Regions from separate parts of the Arthrobacter dokdonensis genome, predicted to be linked through region 2. Evidence: predicted binding sites of a transcription regulator. Region 2 holds the regulator's gene; the other holds the start of a gene.
What was found. The regulator HrcA, encoded in region 2, represses chaperone genes, less so after heat shock. The targets are predictions, from matches to a motif close to TTNGCACTCGNNNNNNNCGAGTGCNAA.
Positions count from the first base shown of each region.

Region 1: groES (co-chaperone GroES) is a predicted target of HrcA. The motif match lies at 3,907-3,933, and genes of this name have one in related genera.

Region 1 covers NZ_CP029642.1:4,213,923-4,219,956, forward strand. Annotated here, with positions in the region: gene guaB (IMP dehydrogenase) at 1-90, opposite strand, end outside; gene DMB86_RS18765 (hypothetical protein) at 247-492, opposite strand; gene DMB86_RS18770 (DUF389 domain-containing protein) at 668-1,666, shown strand; gene groL (chaperonin GroEL) at 1,763-3,370, opposite strand; gene groES (co-chaperone GroES) at 3,445-3,741, opposite strand; gene DMB86_RS18785 (ABC transporter ATP-binding protein) at 4,055-4,936, shown strand; gene DMB86_RS18790 (ABC transporter permease) at 4,933-5,745, shown strand; gene DMB86_RS18795 (class I SAM-dependent methyltransferase) at 5,813-6,034, shown strand, end outside.
Region 2 covers NZ_CP029642.1:2,629,337-2,635,370, forward strand. Annotated here, with positions in the region: gene DMB86_RS11725 (GerMN domain-containing protein) at 1-851, shown strand, start outside; gene DMB86_RS11730 (16S rRNA (uracil(1498)-N(3))-methyltransferase) at 871-1,641, opposite strand; gene dnaJ (molecular chaperone DnaJ) at 1,648-2,775, opposite strand; gene hrcA (heat-inducible transcriptional repressor HrcA) at 2,829-3,842, opposite strand; gene DMB86_RS11745 (DUF3097 domain-containing protein) at 4,029-4,913, shown strand; gene DMB86_RS11750 (DUF4870 domain-containing protein) at 4,982-5,374, shown strand; gene hemW (radical SAM family heme chaperone HemW) at 5,730-6,034, opposite strand, start outside.

The DNA.
Region 1 (6,034 bases), 1.6 Mb from region 2:
GATCACGTTCGTGTGGCCGGGAAGGAGCAGCACGTCGTCGTACGTCAGGCCAACGAAGGCGAAGGGATCATGGATTTCAGGCTGGGACACGAAGGCTCCTTGGCGGGGGTAGAACCGGTGGGGTGCGCATCCGATGGCCTGCCCCGTCATTACGGGGCTGGTCTGTGCGTTGGATACAGTCTAAAACGAATCGGCCGCTGGCCCTATTCCCCGCCATCTGGCGGTGTGCGCCACATCGGGCCGCGCTCACCTGGACCATTTGGTCGCGGCGAGGATGCGCTGCTCGAGGTCCGTCGCCATCGTCTTGACGTAGACCCAGGTCAGGTGGTTGTCGTCGAGGTACACCAGGACGTTGCCGACGACGGCGTCACAGGTGGAGTCCCTGCAGAGCCTGTCCTTGAGGCAGGAACCTGCGCTGCCCCGCAGCGTCGGCACCCACGACGGGCTCGGTTGCGCGCCGCCCCTTGCGTTTGGCCGGGTCCAGCGTTCCAATCGACATGCAACAGGCACTTTCAGGTTGTCGGCCCCGTCACGGACGGCCGGAAATTCCTATCCACGCTACCAACGCCGGGCCGGACAGCCGCAATTCGTGAGCCCGGACACATCCGCGCTGCCGCAGTGTCTCGTAGAATCTGTCCCACACCCGCCGGCAAGCAAAAGGAACCCGATGGCCCTGCAAATCCGCATTGTTACCCCCTCGGACCTCACCGGGTCCGTGGTGTCAATTGCCCGCGGCCATCCGGGCGTTTCGGAAATATCCGTCTTGTCCGGCGCATCGATGGTGCCCGCCGGCGATGTCATTGTCCTGCAGGCCGTTCGCGAAAGCGTGGAGATGCTTCTGCAAAAACTGCACACCCTCAACATCGCCAAGGTTGGGTCCGTCAGCGTCACGGCCCCGGAGCTGGTCATCTCCGAGCGGCTGGATGCGGCCGAGGAGGAAGTGGCCGGTGACGGGGCCGACGCCATCATCTGGGACGAGGTGGAACAGGACACCAGCGACGACTCCAAGTTGACGTGGAGCTACCTGGCATTCCTGGCCATCGCCGTCCAGCTGGCAGGAATCGGCATCGTCACGGATTCCACCATTGCCATTGTCGGGGCCATGGTGGTGGGCCCGGAGTTTGGGCCTCTGGCCGGCCTTGCCCTGGCCCTTGTGGACCGGCGGTGGAAGCTGGCGCGCCGTGCCGCGGCTGCCCTGTGCATCGGCTTTCCCCTTGCCATGGTCCTCGCGGCCCTGGCCGCGGCGGCCTCCAGCCGGCTGGGTCTGTTCAATCCCGCCGATGTCCTCGGGAACAACCGGGCCACGGAGTTCATCTACCACCCCGGGCCCTATTCCTTCATCGTGGCGGTGCTGGCCGGCGCGGCAGGCATGCTGTCACTCATCGGCAAGAAGTCCGCTGCCCTGGTGGGGGTGTTCATTTCGGTCACTACAGTCCCGGCCGCGGGGTACGTTGCCGTGGCGCTGGTGCTCGGCGAGCCGGGCAGGGCCGGCGGCTCAGCCTTGCAGCTGCTCCTAAATGTGGCCGGCATTGTCATAAGCGCGGCCGTGGTGCTGCTCGCCTACCGCCTGGTTCGACGCCGGCGCCCGGCGCCCACGCGCTACTCGGCGGAGTACGCGCAAGTGGCCATCGGCGGCGTAGGGGTCCGCAGCGCGTTTCGCCGCTGAACACAAGAATTGCCGCCGTTCCCGCAAAATGCCGCCGGTATATCGGTGGCAATGTGCGGGAACGGCGGCAATTTTTACGCGGGCCCCAGCTAAGCGCTAGTGGCTGTGGCCGGCTTCCTCGTCTTCGGCAGGCTTCTCCGTCACGAGCACCTCGGTGGTGAGCACCAGGGCTGCGATGGAGGCCGCGTTGCGCAGTGCCGAGCGCGTGACCTTGACCGGGTCGATGACACCGGCCTGGACCAGGTTCTCGTACACGCCGGTGGCTGCGTTGAAGCCGAAGCCGTCTTCCAGCTCGCCCACCTTGTGGACCACTACGTAGCCGTCATGGCCCGCGTTCTGGGCAATCCAGCGCAGCGGCTGGGCCACGGCCTTGCGGACCAGCTCGATGGCCGTCGCGGCGTCGCCCTCGAGGGCGGCAACCGTTGCGTCGTCGTCGAGCGCCTTGGCGGCCTGTACCAGGGCGGAACCGCCGCCGGCAACAATGCCTTCCTCCAAGGCGGCACGCGTTGCGGACACGGCGTCCTCAATGCGGTGCTTCTTTTCCTTCAGCTCAACCTCGGTGGCGGCGCCAACCTTGATCACGCCGATGCCGCCAGCCAGCTTGGCCAGGCGTTCCTGCAGCTTTTCCTTGTCCCAGTCGGAGTCGGTGCGCGCGAGCTCGGCGTGCAGCTGTGCCACGCGGTCGGCAACGTCCTCGGACGTGCCCGCACCGTCAACGATGGTGGTGTTGTCCTTGGTGACCGTGATGCGGCGGGCGGTGCCCAGCACTTCCAGGCCAACCTGGTCCAGGGACAGGCCGATCTCCGGGGAGACAACCTGGGCGCCGGTCAGGATCGCAATGTCCTGAAGCATGGCCTTGCGGCGGTCGCCAAAGCCGGGAGCCTTGACGGCAACCACGTTCAGCGTGCCGCGCAGGCGGTTGACGATCAGGGTGGAGAGCGCCTCGCCGTCAACGTCCTCGGCAATGATGAACAGCGGCTTGCCGGCCGAGAGCGCCTTTTCCAGCAGCGGCAGGAATTCCTGCAGGTTGGAGATCTTGCCCTGGTTGATGAGGATGAGCGCATCTTCCATGACGGCTTCCTGGCGTTCCGCGTCGGTGACGAAGTACGGGGACAGGTAGCCCTTGTCAAACTGCATGCCCTCGGTGAGGACCAGCTCGGTGGAGGTCGTGGAGGATTCCTCGATGGTGATGACACCATCCTTGCCAACCTTGTCGAAGGCCTCGGCGAGGAGGTCGCCGATTTCCTGGCTCTGCGCGGAGATGGCCGCAACTTCTGCCACCTGGCCGCCCTCGACCGGGCGGGCGTTCTCCAGCAGGCGCTTGGCAATGGCTTCCACGGAAACCTGGATGCCGCGCTTGAGCTCGCCGGGTGCGGCGCCGGCGGCAACGTTGCGCAGGCCTTCCTTGACCAGTGCCTGTGCCAGGACGGTGGCCGTGGTGGTGCCGTCGCCGGCAACATCGTTGGTCTTCGTGGCAACTTCCTTGGCCAGCTGTGCGCCAAGGTTCTCGTACGGGTCTTCCAGCTCCACCTCGCGGGCGATCGTGACGCCGTCGTTGGTGATCGTGGGGGCCCCCCACTTCTTGTCGAGCACCACGTTGCGGCCGCGCGGGCCCAGCGTGACCTTGACGGTGTCGGCCAGCTTGTCGATGCCGGCCTCCAGCGCCTTGCGTGCGCTGTCGTTGAATTCAAGCTGCTTAGCCATGTGTTTGTCCTTTCACGCAAAGGCCCCGCGGCGTGACCGTGTCCGGTCCCGGGCGCGGGGCTTTCACAAAGTGGTTACTTTACGACGATGGCCAGCACGTCACGGGCCGAAAGCACCAGCAGCTCTTCGCCGCCGGTCTTTACTTCGGTTCCACCGTACTTGGAGTAGATGACGACGTCGCCGACGGCAACATCGATCGGGACGCGGTTGCCGTTGTCGTCAACGCGGCCGGGGCCCACTGCCACAACTTCGCCCTCCTGGGGCTTTTCCTTGGCAGTGTCCGGGATGACCAGCCCGGAAGCGGTGGTCTGCTCTGCTTCGAGCTGGCGGACAACAATACGATCCTCAAGAGGCTTAATAGAGACCGACACTCGGACCTCCCCTTCACATAACTAAATTCATGGATGGCTCAAGGACGCCTGACCTGTTGCGGGATCCCAACCGTCGTCGCGGTGCCGGTGATGACCCCCAGGACGAGCAGTCCAAGGTGTTAGCACCCTCGGGGTGAGAGTGCTAACCCGACTCTATTGAATTGATTAGCACTCGGTCAAGGCGAGTGCCAGTAAACCTGGCTAAAAGTGCGACGGCGGAGGGCCGGGTTTCGCTTCCGGCGCACGGTGGGCGGCACTTGGCCGGGCAACGGGGCTGTTGCCGACGCGGCCCGGCGGTGCAAGCATGGCTTGCATGACACCAGGCCACGCGCCCGTTCACGTCCGAGGGCTCACGAAGTCCTATGGGGGCGCCACCGCCGTCGACGGCATCAACTTTGAGATCAACGACGGCGAAACCTTTGCCCTGCTCGGCCCCAACGGCGCCGGGAAAAGCACCACCATTGAAATCCTGGAGGGGTACCGGGACCGCAGCGGCGGGGAGGTGACCGTACTGGGCACCGACCCGCAGCGCGGCGGACTGGCCTGGAAGGCGCAGCTGGGAATCGTGCTGCAGTCCAGCGGGGAGAGCGGCAACGTCACCGTGCGGGAGCAGCTGAAGCATTTTGCCGGCTACTACCCGAACCCGCGCAACGTCGGTGAGGTCATGGAGGCGGTGGGCCTGGCGTCCCAGGCGAAGACCCGGATCAGCAAGCTGTCCGGCGGGCAGCGCCGCCGCGTGGACGTGGCGCTGGGCATCATCGGACGGCCCAGGCTGCTGTTCCTGGACGAGCCCACCACCGGCTTCGACCCGCAGGCACGGCACCAGTTTTGGGGGCTGGTCAACGGCCTCAAGGACGAAGGCACCACCATCCTGCTCACGACCCACTACCTGGACGAGGCCGCCACGCTGGCGGACCGCGCCGGCGTGATTGTGGGCGGAAGGCTCGTGGACATCGGCCCGATCGACCAGATCGGCGGGGCCGGCGCCAGGGTGCCGATCGTGCGGTGGCGGCAGGACGGCGTCGTACGTTCAGAGCGCACCAGCGCACCGTCCGCGCTCGCGGCACGGCTGTATGCCGAGGCCGGCCGCGAGGTCGAGGGTCTGGAAATCACCCGGCCCAGCCTGGAGGACATTTACCTGGACCTGGTGGGCGCCCAGGCCGGCGCAGCGGACGACGTGGAGGGCGCGGCATGAGGACGCTGCGCCTGGGATGGTCGCGCATCGGCTACGAGCTGCGGACGTATTTCCGCCAGGGCGACTCGGTGTTCTTCACCTTCCTGTTCCCGATCCTGATGCTCTCCGTGTTTGCCGTGGCGTTCAGCACCAGCCCGAACATCGGCGCGGCGCCGGACGGCAGCGGCGGCATCACCTGGGCGGCGTTTTACGTCCCCGGCATGGTGGCCGCCGGCATGCTGCTCAGCGGCGTGCAGAACCTGGGCGTGGACATTGCCCAGGAGAAGGGCGACGGCACGCTCAAGCGCCTCGGCGGCACGCCCCTGCCGGTATTTTCCTACTTTTGCGGCAAAATCGGCATGGTCCTGGCCAGCTCCATCATGCAGGCGGCGCTGCTGCTGTTCGTGGCGCGCTTTGCGTTCAACGTGCCCATGCCCTCGGATGCCGGCAGGTGGTTCACGTTTGCCTGGGTGTTCCTCTTTGGCGTCATCACCAGCTGCGTGCTGGGCATTGCGCTCTCCGCCCTGCCGCGCACCGGCAAGTCCGCGACGGCGGTGGTCATCCCGATTGTGCTGCTGCTGCAGTTCATCTCCGGCGTCTACCTGAATTTTGCGCAACTGCCCGGCTGGCTGCAAAACGTGGCCAGCATCTTCCCGTTGAAGTGGATGGCGCAGGGCATGCGGGCGGTGTTCCTGCCGGAGTCCTTTGAAGCCATCGAGCCCGGCGGGGCGTGGAACCTGGACCAGGTGGCGCTGGTCATGGGCCTGTGGCTGGTGGTGGGATTGATCCTGTGCCGCATGACCTTCCGCTGGATCCGCAAGGACACCTGACCTTCCGGGCGGTTCCCGGCTTCCGGACGGTGCCCGGGGCAGCCGCCGCGGCCAGTAGGCTGGTTCCATGGCCACCGACGCAATATCCCCGCTCCTGACCGTCGACGGCTGGGAACTTTTGTCCTCCCTTGGCCCGTACTCCGATGCCGGCTCGCTCAAGCTCAACGAGACCCTGCGGAAGGCCGGCCACTCCCCCGAACTCGTCGCCGCGGCCCTCACGCAATCCCGGCTCCGGGCCAGGGCGGAAGCCAAGTTTGGCGAGTTTGCCAGCCAGATGCTGTTCACCCAG
Region 2 (6,034 bases):
ATGACACCGTCATGCCGACGACTGCCGGCGCGCAGTCCACCAGCCTGGTCACGAGCGCGCCGCTGGAAACGGCCACGGCAGGCCAGACGATCCCGGTCTACTGGCTGGGCCACAGTGACAGTTCGGTGTACCTGTACCGCGAATTTCTGGCCTCCCCCACCACGGATGAACCCATCGTGGCGTCGCTGGAGGCCATGATGACCCGCTCCCCCAAGGATCCCGACTATTTTTCAGTCTGGAAGAAGCCGTCGCGGCTGGGCGCGTCCATCTCGGCCAAGAACGTGATTACCGTGGACGTCTCCTCCGATGCCTTTTCCCAGACGGTGGACGCCGGCATTGCCCAGCGGGCCGTGGCGCAGTTGGTGTACACGGCCACGGCAGCGGCGGCCATGGCCGGGCTGATCAACCCCGACAGCACGCCCCAGGTCTCCGTCCTGGTGGACGGGCACACCGGCTATAAGGCCTTTGGGCAAGTCAGTCTCGACAATCCGCAAACGCGCGACCCCTCGCTGCTGGCCCCGGTGTGGATCATTGACCCCGGGAACGACTCGACGTATCACGCCCTGCCGCTGAAGGTGGATGGCCAGGGCATTTCCCCGACGGGTTCACTGACGTGGAGCCTGGCGAAGGTTGTTGACGGCAAGGCCGGCCGCGTCCAGCAAACGGGAACAGTCAAAATCCCCAAGGGCCCGGACCAGTTCGGCCCGTTCAGCTTCAACCTGGTCCCGCCGCTGGGCACCTACGAGATTTCCGTTTTCATCACCGACCCGTCGGCGCCCGGAGGGAAGGTGGGCGTGGACAGCAAGGTGGTCACGCTGGCAGGCCCGTCGCCCACCCCGGCCCGGAAGTAGCTGGTCCGCGGCAGGGGCCCTACCAGCGCCCCAGTTCCTGGCTGAGCAGCACGACGGCGGCCGGTCCGGCCGTGGACGACCTCAGTACGTGCCGGCCCAGGAGGGCGGTATGTGCCCCCGCCGCGACAAACGCCTCGACCTCGGCCGGGCTGATGCCGCCTTCCGGGCCCACGACCATGAGAATCCTTGCGAGTCCCGGCTGTCCCCCGCCGTCCCCGCGCCAGGCGCGCACGACGCCGGACACCGTGACCGGGGCGTCCTCGTGCAGGATGAGGGCCAGCCGCGCACCCTTGATGAGTTCCACCAGCCCGGACGTGCCGACAAGTTCGCCGACCTCCGGAATTCGGGCCCGGCGGGCCTGCTTGGCCGCGGCGGAAACCGCGTTCTGCCACTTGGCCCGGCCCTTCACTGCCTTGTCCATCTTCCACCTGACGATGGAGCGCTCCGCCTGCCAGGGCACCACGGTGTCAATGCCCAGTTCCGTGGCGGTTTCGATGGCCAGCTCGTCGCGGTCGCCCTTGGCGAGGGCCTGGACCAGCACCAGTTCAAAGTCCCCGGCGGTTTCGGCGATCACCTGGTCCACCCGGACGTCCAGGACCCCGGCCGCCGCCGCGGTGACGGTGCACACCAGACGCAGCCCTGCGCCGTCGCACACGTCAACGGGCTCTCCGGCGGCGAGTCTTTTAACCGTGGCCGCATGTCGGCCCTCGGCCCCGTCCAGGCTGAAGCCGTCACCAGGGGCCAGGGCCTTGAGCTGCCGCGACCCGGCGTAAAAGACAGGATTGCTCACGGGACCCTAGAGGTTGCCGAGCTTGTCCCGCAGCTTTGCGAACATGCCGCCGCTGCTCACCAGCCTGCCCTCGCTGAACGTCTCCCCGCGCAGGGCGGCAAGCTGCTTCAGGAGCTCCTCCTGGGCGGCGTCGGGCCTGGTGGGCGTCTCCACGTGGATGTGGACCAGCAGGTCGCCGCGGCCGTAGCCGCGCAGGTGCGTCACGCCGAGGCTGCGCAGGTTGACGACCTCCCCGGCCTGGGTTCCCGGCTTGATGTTGATGGGCTGTTCGCCATCGAACGTCGCCAGTGTCAGTTCGGTGCCGAGTGCGGCGGCCGTCATGGGCACGCTTAGGGTGGCATGGAGGTCGTCGCCCTCCCGCAGGAAGGAGGGGTCGTTGTTGACCTTCATCTCCACGTAAAGGTCCCCGGACGGCCCGCCGGCGGGGCCTGCCTCGCCCTGGCCGGCGAGCTGGATGCGGGTGCCGGTGTTAACGCCGGCGGGGACCTTGATGGTCAGCGTGCGGCGGTCGCGGATGCGGCCCTCGCCCATGCACTCGTTGCAGGGATCCTCGATGCGGGTCCCGTAACCCTGGCAGGAGTTGCAGGTGGCCAGGGTCATGACGTTGCCCAGGATGGAGCGCATGGGGCGCTGGATCTGGCCGCTGCCGTGGCAGACGTCGCAGGTGACCGGGTGGGTGCCGGGCCGGCAGCAGCTGCCCTCGCACGTGGGGCAGGTGATTGCCGTGTCAATTTCAAGCTTCTTGTTGACGCCGAAGACCGCCTCGCGCAGGTCGATCCGGACCGTGATGAGGGCGTCCTGGCCGCGGCGCATGCGCTGTTCGGGGCCACGGCCCTGACCGCCTCCGCCGCCAAAGAAGGTCTCAAAGATGTCCTGGAAGGCGAAGCCCTGTCCGTCGAAGTTGCCGGCGCCGTTGCTGCTGCCGTTCTCGTTGCCGGTGGTGTCGTAGACCCGGCGCTTCTGGGGGTCCGAGAGGACCTCGTAGGCGTGGGTGACGGCCTTGAAACGGTCTTGCGCGTCGGGGGCGTCGTTGACGTCCGGGTGCAGCTTGCGCGCGAGCTTGCGGTAGGCCTTTTTGATTTCCTCCGCGGTGGCATCGCGGGAAACGCCCAGCGCCTCGTAATGGTTGCTCAAAATTCTTACTCTCTTCAGTGGAACGTGTACGTGTTTTTGCTTGGGTGAGGCGCTTAGCCCGCCAGAATCCGGGACAGGTACCGGGCGACGGCCCGGACGCTGGACATGGTGTTGGGGTAGTCCATCCGGGTGGGTCCCAGCACGCCGAGCTTGGCGCTGGCGCCGGGGCCGTAGCTGGTGGCCACCACTGACGCCTCCGACAATGAGTCGTGCGGATTTTCCCGGCCGATGCTCACGGCCATGCCGAGGGAGTCCTGGGCCATTTGCTCGAGCAGGCGCAGCAGCACCACCTGCTCCTCCAGCGCGTCCAGGACGGGGCCGATGCTCAAGGGGAAATCGACGTTGGACCGGGCCAGGTTGGCCGTGCCGGCCAGCACTATCCGGTCCTCCCTGGCAGCGCTCGAGAGCTGCAGCAGCCCGTGGGCCAGCCGGTGGGCCGTGTCCTGGTCCTCCACCGGCAGTCCTGCGGGAAGCTGGGCCAGTGCGGCCGGGAGACCGGCCACGGTGCAGCCGGTGAGCACGGACAGAAACTCGTGTCGCAGCCGAGCCAACCTGACATCGTCGACGGCGGCACCGACGTCGAGCACCGACTGTTCGACCTTCCCCGAGGCCAGAATGAGCACCACGAGGACCTGGGTCGGCCCCAGGGAGACGAATTCGATGTGGCGGACGGTTGCCTTGGCCGACCGCGGGTACTGCACGACGGCGACCTGGTTGGTCAGCTGGGCCAGCGTGCGCACCGTCCGCTCGAGGACGTCGTCGAGGTCGGTCGAACCGTCCAGGAGCGTGGCGATGGCGCGCCGTTCAGCGGATGAAAGGGGCTTGACGGTCGCGATCTGGTCCACGAAGAGCCGGTACCCCTTGTCCGTGGGGATCCTGCCCGAACTCGTGTGGGGGGCCGCGATCAGCCCCTCCTCTTCCAGGGCCGCCATGTCGTTTCGGATCGTGGCACTGGAAACGCCCAGCCGGTGCCGCTCTACGAGGGCCTTGGAACCAACCGGCTCGCGGGAGTGGACATAGTCTTCGACTATGGCTCGGAGCACTTCCAGCTTTCGTGGTTCGCTCATGTCTGGCACCTCCTTCGTTGGCACTCTACCTACTCAAGTGCCAAGTCTAATACTTTCCCATCCTCCTGTTTTCGGCACGCCGCCCACCCCGTCCTTCGCGTTCCGGCCAGGTGGTGGCGCTAGCATGGAATTTTCCGTCCCGGCCGCGCGCCGACGGACGTTCCGAGAGCCAAGGGGAAACGCACAGTGCAGTCCAATAACGGCCCGTCCGCCGGCAGCCGCACCAGCAATTGGGGCTACCAGGACCTCAGCGCACCCAAGGCCCGCGCGCTCCCGCAGGTGCAGGCAATCCGCGGGCTGGTGGTCGAGGACGTCCAGACCGGATGGGTGGGCGCCGTAGTCAGGATCGAAAAATCCGGAGGCATGCACATCATGGAGCTGGCCGACCGGCGGGACAAGGTCAGGGCCTTTCCCCTGGGCTTCGGCTTCCTCATCGACGGCGAACCGGTGGAAGTGGTGGCGCCGGTGGCGGGCACGCCCCCGCGGAAAGCCGGCAGGACGGCGTCGGGCTCGGTCAAGGTGGAGGGGCAGCGCGCCCGGGTGGCCAAGGCCAGCCGCATCTGGGTGGAAGGCAAGCACGACGCCGAACTGGTTGAAAAGGTGTGGGGAGACGACCTGCGGGTGGAGGGGATCGTCGTCGAACCCCTTCGCGGCATCGACGACCTCACGGCTGCGGTCAAGGACTTTGCCCCCGGCCCGACCCGGCGGCTCGGTGTGCTGGTGGACCACTTGGTGCCGCACTCGAAGGAATCGCGCATTGTGGCGGATCTCATGCGATCGCCCTCGGCGAAAAACAACGTGCTGGTGGTGGGGCACCCGTACGTGGACGTGTGGCAGGCCATCAAGCCCGCCACGCTGGGAATCCCCGCCTGGCCGGTGATTCCGCGCACCATGGAGTGGAAAAAGGGCATCCTGCAGGCGTTTGGCTGGCCGCACAGCACCGCCGAGGACATCGGGCTGGGCTGGCAGCGCCTGCTGTCACGGGTCAACAGCTATTCAGACCTGGAGCCTTCGCTGCTGGGGCGCGTCGAGGAAGTCATAGACTTTCTCACCGCACCCGTATCCTTGTAGGAACGGCCGGCACCACGCCGACAGTTCCGTGCAAAGCAGTGATCATTTTGTTGAGAGGCAAGTTACACGTGAGCAATCCGGCGAAAAACTTTACTAACCCGGCGAAGCCCCCACTCACCCCGGCAGAAGACAAGCAGTGGGCGTTCCTGGCGCACTGCGGCGGCATTCTGGGCTGCATCCCCTCCGCGCTCATCTACAAGTTCATGGCGGACCGCGGCCCGTTCACGGCCCAGGAATCCCGCGAGGCGCTCAACTTCACCCTGCCGCCCACCATCCTTGCGCTGGTGCTTAACGTCATCGCGCTGGTGGTGCGCATATTCAATCCGTCCGTCGGGACCGTCTTTTCGCTGCTCGCCCTGCTCATCTGGGTGTTCCTGACCGTCTGGTCCGTCATCGCCGCCATCCAGGTCAACAACGGCAACCCCTACCGCTACGCCTGGAACCTGCGCAGGATCCAGTAACGTCTTCGCTTTTGCAGCGGCGGACCGGCATTTTTCCGTCCGGCTTTCCGGTCCTCGGCCGCGGGCGGCCCCCGGGCCTCCCTGACGCCGGACGACAAAAAATGCCGGCTCCGCCGCCGAACGCAATCAGGACCCGCCGGACCCGGTCCGCAGCCTTTCCGTATGGCTCGCCGCGCCGAATCGCGCCAGAGCCGTGGCTCGTGCCGTATTTTCTACTCGAACGGGCAGATATGGCGGGTTGGCGGGCCGTCCCGAACACCGGTTGTACGAATCTGGCGGGTTGGCGGCGACGGAGGTCGCCGAAGCTGTACTGTCGATGGCGCCACCGCATGGAGTGGGCGGGTGAGCGCCAGGCTCAGTCGAGCAGGGCGCGGGTGACTGCGTCGCCCAGGAGGCGGCCCTTGAGCGTGAGCACGAGGGTGCCGTGGAAGGCCTTGACGGGATCGATGAGTTCGCCGGCGATGAGCCCGGCGACGGCCTTCCGGGCGGCGTGGCTGAGGGTGTCGATTCTCAGTCCGTCCGACAGCCGCGAGGTCAGCATGATGCGCTCCAGTTCCCGCGTGGCGTCGTCAAGCGTTTCACGGCCGGCAGCCGGGGATTCGCCCTTCTCCAGCCGGTTGGCGTAGGCGGTGGGGTGCTTGACGTTCCACCACCGCACGC